Regions from separate parts of the Streptomyces sp. SGAir0957 genome, predicted to be linked through region 1. Evidence: riboswitches for the same ligand, from Rfam matches in the RefSeq annotation. Region 1 holds a riboswitch; each other region holds the start of a gene.

Region 1 (3,267 bases):
GCCACGCGCGCGTGGCACGCACACCGGACGGTTGTCAGGTCAGACGGCGAGCGCCTGGGCGCGGCGCTTCACCTCCGTGCCGCGATTCTCGCTCAGGGCCTGCGCGGGCGTGCCCGGCAGGGTCGGGTCGGGGGTGAAGAGCCACTCCAGCATCTCTTCGTCGCTGAAGCCGTCGTCCCGCAGGAGCGTCAGGGTGCCGGTGAGGCCCTTGACGATCTTGTCGCCGTCGATGAAGGCGGCGGGCACGTGCAGCGCCCGGTTCTCACCGCGGCGTACAGCGATCACCTGGCCCTCCTTCACCAGCTGGCGCACGCGCGTCACCTCGACGCCGAGCCGCTCGGCGATGTCGGGAAGGGTGAGCCAGTCGGGGACGAGAGCATCGGTCTTTGCGTCAATCTCGGTCACAGGACAAGCGTGCCATCTAGGACTGACAGTCGGAAAGCCGGACCGGGCTGACCAGGTGTTTTTACGGCCGCGGCGGCGCCTCAGGCCGCGGCGGACTTCAGCGGCCGGGCGGGATCGGCCAGCAGCTCCGGGTCGAGCACGGTGCCCGCCTCGATGAGTTTGCGCCCCTGGGCGAGGTCGCGGGGCTTGCCGACGGCCAGGACGGCCACCAGGGCCCCCTCGCGCAGCCAGCACACGGACCAGGCCGCACCGGCCGGGTCCCCGCGCCACACGGTCGTGTCGGCGGCACGGTGGTGCCCCGCGTACTGCACGAACCGCCCGAACTGCTCGGACCAGAAGTAGGGCACGGGGTCGTACACGGCCGGTGTCTCGCCGATGATGTTCGCCGCGACGGTCCGGGGCCCCTGCAAGGCGTTGTCCCAGTGGTGGACGAGCAGGCGCTCGCCGTAGCGCGCCGAGGGGAAGGAGGAGCAGTCCCCGACGGCGTAGACATCGGGCACGGAGGTCCGCAGCCCGGCGTCGGCGACGACCTCCCGGTGCTCGCCCAGGTCGATCCCGGAACCGGCCAGCCAGCCGGTGGCGGGCCGGGCCCCGATGCCGATGACGACGGCTCCGGCGGGCAGCCGCGTCCCGTCGTCCAGGGCCACGAACCCGGGCTCGATGTGCTCCACGCGCGCGTGGGTGCGCAGGTGGGCCCCGGCGTCGGCGTACCAGGCCGACATGGGCGCGGCGATCTCGGCGGGCAGCGCCCCGGCCAGCGGCCGCCCGGCGGCCTCCACGACGGTGACGCGGCAGCCGGCCTCGCGGGCCGCGGTGGCGAACTCGGCGCCGATCCACCCGGCGCCCACGACCACCACGTCGCGCTGCTCGGCGAGGACGGGCCGCAGCCGCTCGGCGTCGTCGAGGGTGCGCAGCAGATGCACGCCGGGGACGGCGTCGGCGCCGGGCAGCCGGACGGGTTCGGCACCGGTGGCGACGACCAGGACGTCGTAGGAGACGGGCCCGCCGGCGGTGTCGAGCTCATGATCGGCGGGCCGCACACCGGTGACCTCGCGCCCCAGCTCGACGGTGACGCCCAGGGCGGCGAAGTCCACGTCGAAGGCGGACCCGTCGGCCTTGCCGAGCAGGACGGCCTTGGAGAGCGGCGGCCGGTCGTAGGGCGGATGGGGTTCGGCGCCGATCAGCGTGACGTCGCCCGCGAAGCCCTGTTCGCGCAGGGCCACGGCGGTCTGCACGCCGGCCATCCCCGCGCCGACGATGACGACGTGCCGTCGCCCCTGAGATGTCCCGTTGCCGCTCGGTTGCTCGCTCACCGGATCACCTTAGGCATCTGATCTTGCGTCGGTCAGCGGTGCGGGCCACTCCCGCGCCGTGACGTCCTGCACACGTGTCACTGGTTTAGAGATCAAGCCGCCGTCCGCACCTGCGCCCGTACTTACTGCGGCTCGCGCCCAAGAGTTAGAGTGACCGACGTAGAGCACTCGCGGGAGCCCGTACGCAGCGGGCTGAGAGGGAGGCTGGAGCGGCCTCCGACCGTACGAACCTGATCCGGGTCATGCCGGCGAAGGGAGGGGCTGGACGCCCATGTCGCGTATTCCCACCGAAGCCACCGACGTACTGGTCGTCGGGGGCGGCATCATCGGTCTCGTCACGGCGTGGCGGACCGCGCAGCGCGGCCTGTCGGTCGCGGTCGTGGACCCCGGACCGGGCGGCGGGGCCGCCCAGGTCGCGGCCGGAATGCTGGCCGCGGTCACCGAACTGCACTACGGCGAGCAGACGCTGCTCGCTCTGAACGTCGAGTCGGCGCGCCGCTATCCGCGGTTCGCGGCGGAGCTGTCCGAGGCGAGCGGCCAGGACCTCGGCTACCGCGCGTGCGGCACGCTCGCGGTCGCCCTGGACGCGGACGACCGGGCGCACCTGCGCGAACTGCACGCGTTCCAGCGGAAGTCGGGCCTGGAGTCCGTATGGCTGTCGGGCCGCGAGTGCCGCCGCCTGGAGCCGATGCTCGCACCGGGCGTGCGCGGGGGCCTGCGGGTCGACGGCGACCACCAGATCGACCCGAGAAGACTCGCGAGCGCCCTTGTGACGGCCTGCGAACGCGCGGGGGTGACCTTCCACCGCCAGAGGGCCGAACGCCTCTCAGTGATCCAGGACAGAGCGCAGGGCGTGACCCTGACCGACGGCACCGCCCTGACAGCCGGTCAGACGGTCCTGGCGACGGGCAGCCACAGCGCCTCGCTCCCCGGCGTCCCGGACGAGGTGCGCCCACCGGTCCGCCCGGTGAAGGGCCAGGTCCTGCGCCTGACGGTGCCGCCGCGGTACGCGCCGTTCCTCAGCCGCACGATCCGCGCGGTGGTCCGCGGCAGCCACCTGTACCTGGTGCCGAGGGTCAACGGCGAACTCGTCGTGGGCGCCACCAGCGAGGAGCTCGGCTGGGACACGACGGTCACGGCGGGCGGCGTCTACGAACTCCTGCGCGACGCCCACGAACTGGTCCCCGGCATCACGGAACTCCCGCTGACGGAGACCTGCGCGGGCCTGCGCCCGGGCTCCCCGGACAACGCCCCGCTCCTCGGCCCGACGGCCCTGCCCGGCCTCCTCCTGGCGACGGGCCACTACCGCAACGGAGTGCTGCTGACCCCGGTCACGGGCGACGCGATGGCCCACGCCCTGACGACGGGTGAACTCCCGCCGGAAGCGGCCCCCTTCGCCCCGGACCGTTTCCCGGCGGCGCCCGCCCCCGCCCTGGCCACCTCGGAGCAGCCCGCATGAACGTGACCCTGAACGGCGAGCCACGAGCGGTGACGGCCGGAACCACCCTCGCCACGCTCGTGACCACGCTCACGACCGCCCACTCCGGCG
Region 2 (3,267 bases), 1.7 Mb from region 1:
CCCAGGGCCGAGGCGCGTACGGAGGTGGTGCGGACGGAGCCGTTCCGGGTGACGAGGCGCAGCGACGCGTCGCCCGCGCCGGAATCGGCCACGGTGACATCCCCGTTGACGGTGGTCAGGTCGAGGGGGCCGGTCAGGCCCGCGGCGTCGATCCCGGCATTGCGGGCGGTGACGGTCACGGCGGTGCCTGCGGGGACGTCGACCTCCGGCATACGCGGACACGGCCGGCCGGAGCCCTCCGGGGTGCGGCAGGACAGATCGAGGACACGGGCGTCGTCGTGGCGCGACCAGCGGTGGGTGACGGCCTCGTCGACGCCGACCGTGTCACCGTCGGTGGGCCGCAGCCGCACCCCGTTGTCCGTGGTGATCGTCAGCCGCAGGCCGGACGCGGCCAACTCGGCGCCGTGCACCGCGCCATGACCGTCCCCGTCGCCACCACCGCACCCCACCAGGGCGGGGACCATCGCCAGGCCGGTCGCCGCGGCCGCCAGGCGCCGGGCGGAGAACTTCGTCGCTGCCTTCATTCCGGCCGCTTGCCCCGCGCCGGGCACCGCAAGCGCCTGTCCCGCAGCGTCCGGTGCGCCGCATGATGGGGGGCGTGCGCCGTGCGGGCCGGGGTAGGCGCCCCGCACACGAGCCGCCGCCGATGCGCGGCCCGAGGACCGAGGGACCGAGATGGAGCGAGCGCGGGTGACCTTCCCGGCGCGTTGGGCCGCCGGTGACGTCCTGGTCGTCGACGTCGCCGGGGCGTTCGACGACAGCGGTACGTTCGACGACGCGGTGGCGGCCGCACTGTGCGGCCTGCTCAAGCGGATGGCACGCACCGGGCAGCGGCTCTTCGCGGTGAACTTCCTGGGCGTCGAGCGCTGCACCTCCGGCGCGGTGCGGCAGTTCGTCAAGACGGGCCTGGAGACGGAGGGGGAGCCGGACGGCGGCTCCGTCGCGCTCGTCGCGGGCACCGCCGCGCGCTCCGCGCTGCGCGCCGCCGGAGCGGACCGGCTCACGGGCGGCATCCACGCCACCGTCACGAACGCCGTCAAGGCCCTCCACCCGGCGGCCCCCGAGGAGCTGGGGGAACCGGCGTCCTGAGGTCTCAGACCGTGGCGTCGCGCAGGGCCTCGCGCACGGCCGCCTCGGCGTGCAGCCGCGCCGTCGGGAAGACGGGGACCGGGCTGTCCTGCGCGCCGATCAGCAGCTCGATCTCCGTACAGCCGAGGACGACGCCCTCCGCGCCCGCGTCCACGAGGTCGGCGATGACCTCCTGGTACGCGGCGCGCGAGGAGTCCCGGACGACGCCGAGGCACAGCTCCTCGTAGATCACGCGGTGCACGAGCGCCCGGCCCGCCTCGTCCGGGACCAGCACGTCCAGGCCGTGGCCCGCCAGGCGGCCGCGGTAGAAGTCCTGCTCCATCGTGAACGCGGTGCCGAGCAGGCCGACGCGCCGGGCGCCCGCCGCGCGGACCGCGTCCGCCGTCGCGTCGGCGAGATGCAGCAGCGGCACCGAGGTGGCCGCCTGCACCTGGTCCGCGACCTTGTGCATCGTGTTCGTGCAGATCAGCAGCAGGTCGGCGCCGGCCGCCTCCAGGCTCCTGGCCGCCGCGCCCAGGACGCGCCCCGCCTCGTCCCAGTCGCCCGCGACCTGCAACCGCTCGATCTCCGCGAAGTCCACGGAGTGCAGCACGATCCGCGCCGAGTGCAGCCCGCCGAGCCGCTCCCGCGTCAGCTCGTTGAGCAGCCGGTAGTACTCGGCCGTGGACTCCCAGCTCATGCCGCCGATCAGGCCGATGGTCCTCATGGACGACAGGGTAGGGTGCGCTGCGGTACTGCCCGACACGGGGTGCCCCGCGCTGATGACGGGGCTGAGATCACACCCGTAGAACCTGAACCAGTTAACACTGGCGGAGGGATGTCAGCGAGATGTCGATGCCGCACGCTTCCCCACGGCCCCGCGAGGCCGCCTTCGACGGGCGTATGCCCACCGCGCCCGGTGACTGGCGGCCCGAGGCACGGGGCATCGCACCCGTTCCCGCGAGCCACCGGTACGGCGGCGCCGGACGCCTCTTCACCGTGTGGTTCGCGCCCAACCTGACGATGAGCGGCGTCTTCACCGGCACCGTCGGCATCGCGCTCGGCCTGGACTTCGCCACCGCGCTCGCCGCCGTGGTCCTCGGCACGGTGCTCGGCGCCGTGCCGACCGCCTACCTCGGCACCTGGGGCAGCGCCACCGGCGCCGGTCAACTCCCGCTCGCACGGCTCGCGTTCGGCCGGGGCGTCGTCGTCCCTGGCGCGCTGCAGTGGCTGTCCTCCATCGCCTGGGACGCGCTGATCGGCCTGTTCGGCGGCGACGCGCTCGCCCGGCTCTGCGGCTGGCCGTTCTGGCTCGGGGCGCTCGTGATGATGGCCGCCCAGGGCGCGTTCGGCGCGCTGGGCTATGAGGCGATCCACCGCCTCCAGCAGTGGATGACGGCGGTTCTCGCGGTCGCCTTCTGCGCCCTCGCGCTGCGTCTGGCGCACACCGGGGTCACCCCGTCCGGCCACGGGGGCGTGAGCGGCGCCGACCGCGCGGGCGCGTTCGCGCTGACCACCACCATCGCGCTGAGCCTCGCCCTCTCGTGGGCCCCGTACGCCAGTGACTTCAGCCGCTACCTGCCGCGCACCACGTCCCCGGCCCGCATGTTCTGGTGCACGCTCGCCGGGGTCGTCGTCTCCTTCACGGCCGTGCAGGCGCTCGGGCTCTGGGGCGCCTCCGTCTTCACCGACCAGACGGCGCAGGGCGTCGACACCCTGCTCGGCGGCGGTGTCCTCGGCTCGGTCGGACTCCTGGCCGTGGCGCTCGCCGCGCTGTGCAGCAACGCCATGAACGACTACAGCGGCTCGCTCGCCCTCCAGACCATCGGCGCCCGGCTGCCCCGGCCGCTCGCCGCCGCGCTCGCCGCGCTGCTCGGCTTTCCGCTGGTGCTGTGGATGCACGCCGCCGACACCGCCGCCCGCTTCCAGAACGTCCTGCTGTTCGTGGGCTACTGGATCCCCGGCTTCGTCGCGGTCGTCCTCGTCGACTGGCGCGCCCGCGCCCGCGCGCGGGGCGGCGCCCCCGTCGACCTCGCGGCGGAGGAGGCGGAGCGGCAGCCGCTCCTGCCCGCCCTGGCCGCGTTCCTCGCCGCGTTCGCCGCCACGGTCCCGTTCATGAACACCTCGCTGTACGTAGGCCCGGTGGCCGAGGCGCTGCACGGCGCGGACCTCGGCTACTACGTCGCGTTCGGGACGGCG
Region 3 (3,267 bases), 3.5 Mb from region 1:
CGAGGATCTGCACGACCCCGAACGACGTGAACGTGAAGAGGAAGACCATCAGCCCCGCCGCGGCCACGGCCGGACCGAGCGCGGGCAGCGTCACCCTGCGGAACGCCGCGAACCGCGAGGCGCCGAGCATCCGCGCGGCCTCCTCCTGGCGCGGGTCGAGCTGCCCCCAGAGCCCGCCCACGGTCCGCACGACGACGGCGTAGTTGAAGAAGACGTGCGCGACGAGGATCGCCCAGACCGTGGTGTCGAGCCGCACTCCCCACAGCTCGTCGAGGAGCCCGCCCCGCCCGACGAGCGCCAGGAACGCCGTCCCGACGACGACGGTCGGCAGCACGAACGGCACGGTCACGACCGCCCGCAGGATCTGCTTGCCGGGAAAGTCGAGCCGCGCGAACACGTACGCGCCGGGCAACGCGATCAGCAACGTCAGAGCCGTCGACGCGAGCGCCTGCCACACCGTGAACCACAGGACGTGCCGGATGTCCGCGTCCCCGAGGACGTCCCCGATCCGGCCGAACTGCCAGGCGCCGCCGACGAGCAGCCCGCGGCGCACGATGGCGACGACCGGATAGGCGAAGAAGACGGCGAAGAACGCCACGGGCACGACCATGAGGCCGAGCCGCGCGGCGTCCCCGGAGAGACGGGGCCGGGACGTACGCGCAGGGGTCTCCCGCGTCACTTCCTTACGAGCGAGGTCCACGACTTGACCCACTTGTCACGATTGTCCGTGATCATGCGCATGTTCATGTACGCGGGGTCGTCGACCCGTACGGCGTACTTGGTGTACTCGGCGGGCGCGTGGGCGTCCTCGGTCACCGGGTCGACGAACATGTTGAGCGGCATGTCCTCCTGGAACTCCTTCGAGATCAGGAAGTCGAGCAGCGCCTGACCGCCCTTCTCGTTCTTCGCCCCGTCGAGCAGCCCGGCGAACTCGATCTGCTGGAAGCACGTCTTGGTGGCCACGCCGACCGGCGACGTCTTCGGCTGCGGGTCCGCGTAGATCGCCTCGGCGGGCGGCGAGGACGCGTACGACACGACGAGCGGCCGGTCGCCGCCCGCCTTCTTGCCGCCGGCGCTGCCGCTGAACTCCTCGTTGTAGGCCTGGTCCCAGCCGTCGACGACCTTCACCCCGTTGGCCACGAGCTTCTTCCAGTAGCCCTGCCAGCCGTCCTCGCCGTACTGTGCGGCCGTCCCGAGCAGAAAGCCGAGACCGGGCGAGGAGGTGGCCGCGTTCTCGGTGACGAGCAGGTTCTTGTACTGCGGCTCGACGAGATCCGCGAAGGAGGACGGCGGCGCCAGCTTGTGCCGCTCGAAGTACTTCTTGTCGTAGTTCACGCAGATGTCGCCGGTGTCGACCGGCGTGACCTGGTACCTGCCGACGAGGACGTCGAGCCGGAACTCGCTCAGCACCCGGTCGATCCCCCTGGCCTTGTACGGGGTGAAGATCTTGTTGTCGACGGCCCGGGACAACAGCGTGTTGTCGACGCCGAAGAACACGTCGCCCTGCGGATTGCCCCTGGACAGGATCGCCTTGTTGACGGCCTGCCCGGCATCACCGTCCTTCAGGACTCTCACCTTGTACCCGGACTTCTCCTCGAAGTCCTTCAGCACGTTCTTGGAGACGGCCCAGGAGTCATGACTGACGAGGGTGACGGTCTTCGAGTCGCCGGAGCCGCCGTCACCGGACGACCCGCAGGCGGCGAGGGCGACCAGCCCGAACCCCACGGCCAGGGCGACGCTTGTCCTCTTACTGATGGTGCTCATTGTTTTTCCTCCTGGAATGACCAGGAGAAGACGCGGCCCCGCCCGGAGCCTTCACAGGTCCCCGGGCAGGGCGCAACAGCATGAGTGATGACCGAACTTCCTACCCGGAATGACCCGGGCGAGGTTCAGAGGGTCTGCGGCCTGCGGTGTGGAACCGGTGCCGCACTCTCAGCGCTGTGGCGCTCCCCTGTCGGAATATGAAGATGTAGTTGTTCCCGCCGGCCCCAGGCTACCGCTCGGTCGCGGCGAGCTGACCGCACGCCCCGTCGATCTCCTGGCCACGGGTGTCCCGGATGGTCACGGGCACCCCGTGCGCGGCGATCGCGTCGACGAACGCCTTCTCGTCCTCGGGCCGCGACGCGGTCCACTTCGACCCCGGCGTCGGGTTCAGCGGGATGAGATTGACGTGTACCGGCTTGCCCCGCAGCAGCCGGCCGAGCCGGTCACCACGCCACGCCTGATCGTTGATGTCGCGGATGAGCGCGTACTCGATCGAGAGCCGGCGCCCGGACTTCGCGGCGTACTCCCACCCGGCGTCGAGGACCTCGCGCACCTTCCACCGGGTATTGACCGGTACGAGGGTGTCGCGCAGCTCGTCGTCGGGCGCGTGCAGCGAGATGGCGAGGCGGCACTTGAACCCCTCGTCGGCGAACCGGTGAATGGCCGGCACGAGCCCGACCGTCGACACGGTGATGCCGCGCTGGGACAGCCCCAGGCCGTCCGGCTCGGGGTCGGTCAGCGCGCGGATGGCGCCGACGACCCGCTTGTAGTTGGCGAGCGGCTCGCCCATCCCCATGAAGACGATGTTGCTGAGCCGCGCGGGACCACCGGGGATCTCCCCGTCCCGCAGCGCGCGCATCCCGTCCACGATCTGGTGCACGATCTCGCCGGTCGACAGGTTCCGGTCGAGCCCGGCCTGCCCCGTCGCGCAGAACGGGCAGTTCATCCCGCATCCCGCCTGCGACGAGATGCACATGGTGACCCGGTCCGGGTAGCGCATGAGCACGGACTCGACGAGCGTCCCGTCGAACAGCCGCCACAGCGTCTTGCGCGTGGTCTCCTGGTCGGTCGACAGATGCCGCACGACCGTCATCAGCTCGGGCAGCAGCGCCTCCCGCAGCTTCTCCCGCGAACCGGCGGGGATGTCGGTCCACTCCGCGGGGTCGTGCGCGTACCGCGCGAAGTAGTGCTGCGACAGCTGCTTGGCGCGGAACGGCTTCTCACCGATCGCGGCAACAGCCTCCTTCCGCTCGGCGGGCGAAAGGTCGGCAAGGTGCCGCGGCGGCTTCTTGGCTCCGCGGGGGGCGACGAAAGTGAGTTCTCCGGGCTTAGGCATGGCTGTACCAGTGTCGCAGATAGATGGGGCTGACCTGGGGTCGTCGCGCTGGACGCCTGTCACTGTCGGTCGCCGCTGGTCACTGGTGAGCGGCCTCGGACGGCCCAGGGACGGCCCGGGCCGCGCCAGTGCTACCCCAATCCACCTCGGCCGATGGCGGTTTCGGC

The links. A riboswitch is a leader RNA that binds a small molecule or an ion and turns the genes downstream of it on or off. The one in region 1 is predicted to bind thiamine pyrophosphate.
Region 2: it holds a riboswitch for thiamine pyrophosphate, as region 1 does, so the genes downstream of both, C1N81_RS40635 (purine-cytosine permease family protein) here and thiO (glycine oxidase ThiO) in region 1, are expected to answer to the same signal.
Region 3: it holds a riboswitch for thiamine pyrophosphate, as region 1 does, so the genes downstream of both, C1N81_RS16700 (thiamine ABC transporter substrate-binding protein) here and thiO (glycine oxidase ThiO) in region 1, are expected to answer to the same signal.

The regions. Positions count from the first base shown of each region.
Region 1 is NZ_CP027293.1:6,101,485-6,104,751, reverse strand. Features, by position in the region: gene C1N81_RS32440 (Rv2175c family DNA-binding protein) at 40-405, opposite strand; gene C1N81_RS32435 (NAD(P)/FAD-dependent oxidoreductase) at 486-1,718, opposite strand; TPP riboswitch at 1,879-1,992, shown strand; gene thiO (glycine oxidase ThiO) at 1,990-3,177, shown strand; gene thiS (sulfur carrier protein ThiS) at 3,174-3,267, shown strand, end outside.
Region 2 is NZ_CP027293.1:7,787,432-7,790,698, forward strand. Features, by position in the region: gene C1N81_RS40620 (DUF4097 family beta strand repeat-containing protein) at 1-524, opposite strand, end outside; gene C1N81_RS40625 (STAS domain-containing protein) at 691-1,089, shown strand; gene C1N81_RS40630 (aspartate/glutamate racemase family protein) at 1,094-1,795, opposite strand; TPP riboswitch at 1,824-1,924, shown strand; gene C1N81_RS40635 (purine-cytosine permease family protein) at 1,918-3,267, shown strand, end outside.
Region 3 is NZ_CP027293.1:2,650,719-2,653,985, forward strand. Features, by position in the region: gene C1N81_RS16695 (ABC transporter permease) at 1-700, opposite strand, end outside; gene C1N81_RS16700 (thiamine ABC transporter substrate-binding protein) at 676-1,764, opposite strand; TPP riboswitch at 1,844-1,963, opposite strand; gene rlmN (23S rRNA (adenine(2503)-C(2))-methyltransferase RlmN) at 1,994-3,100, opposite strand.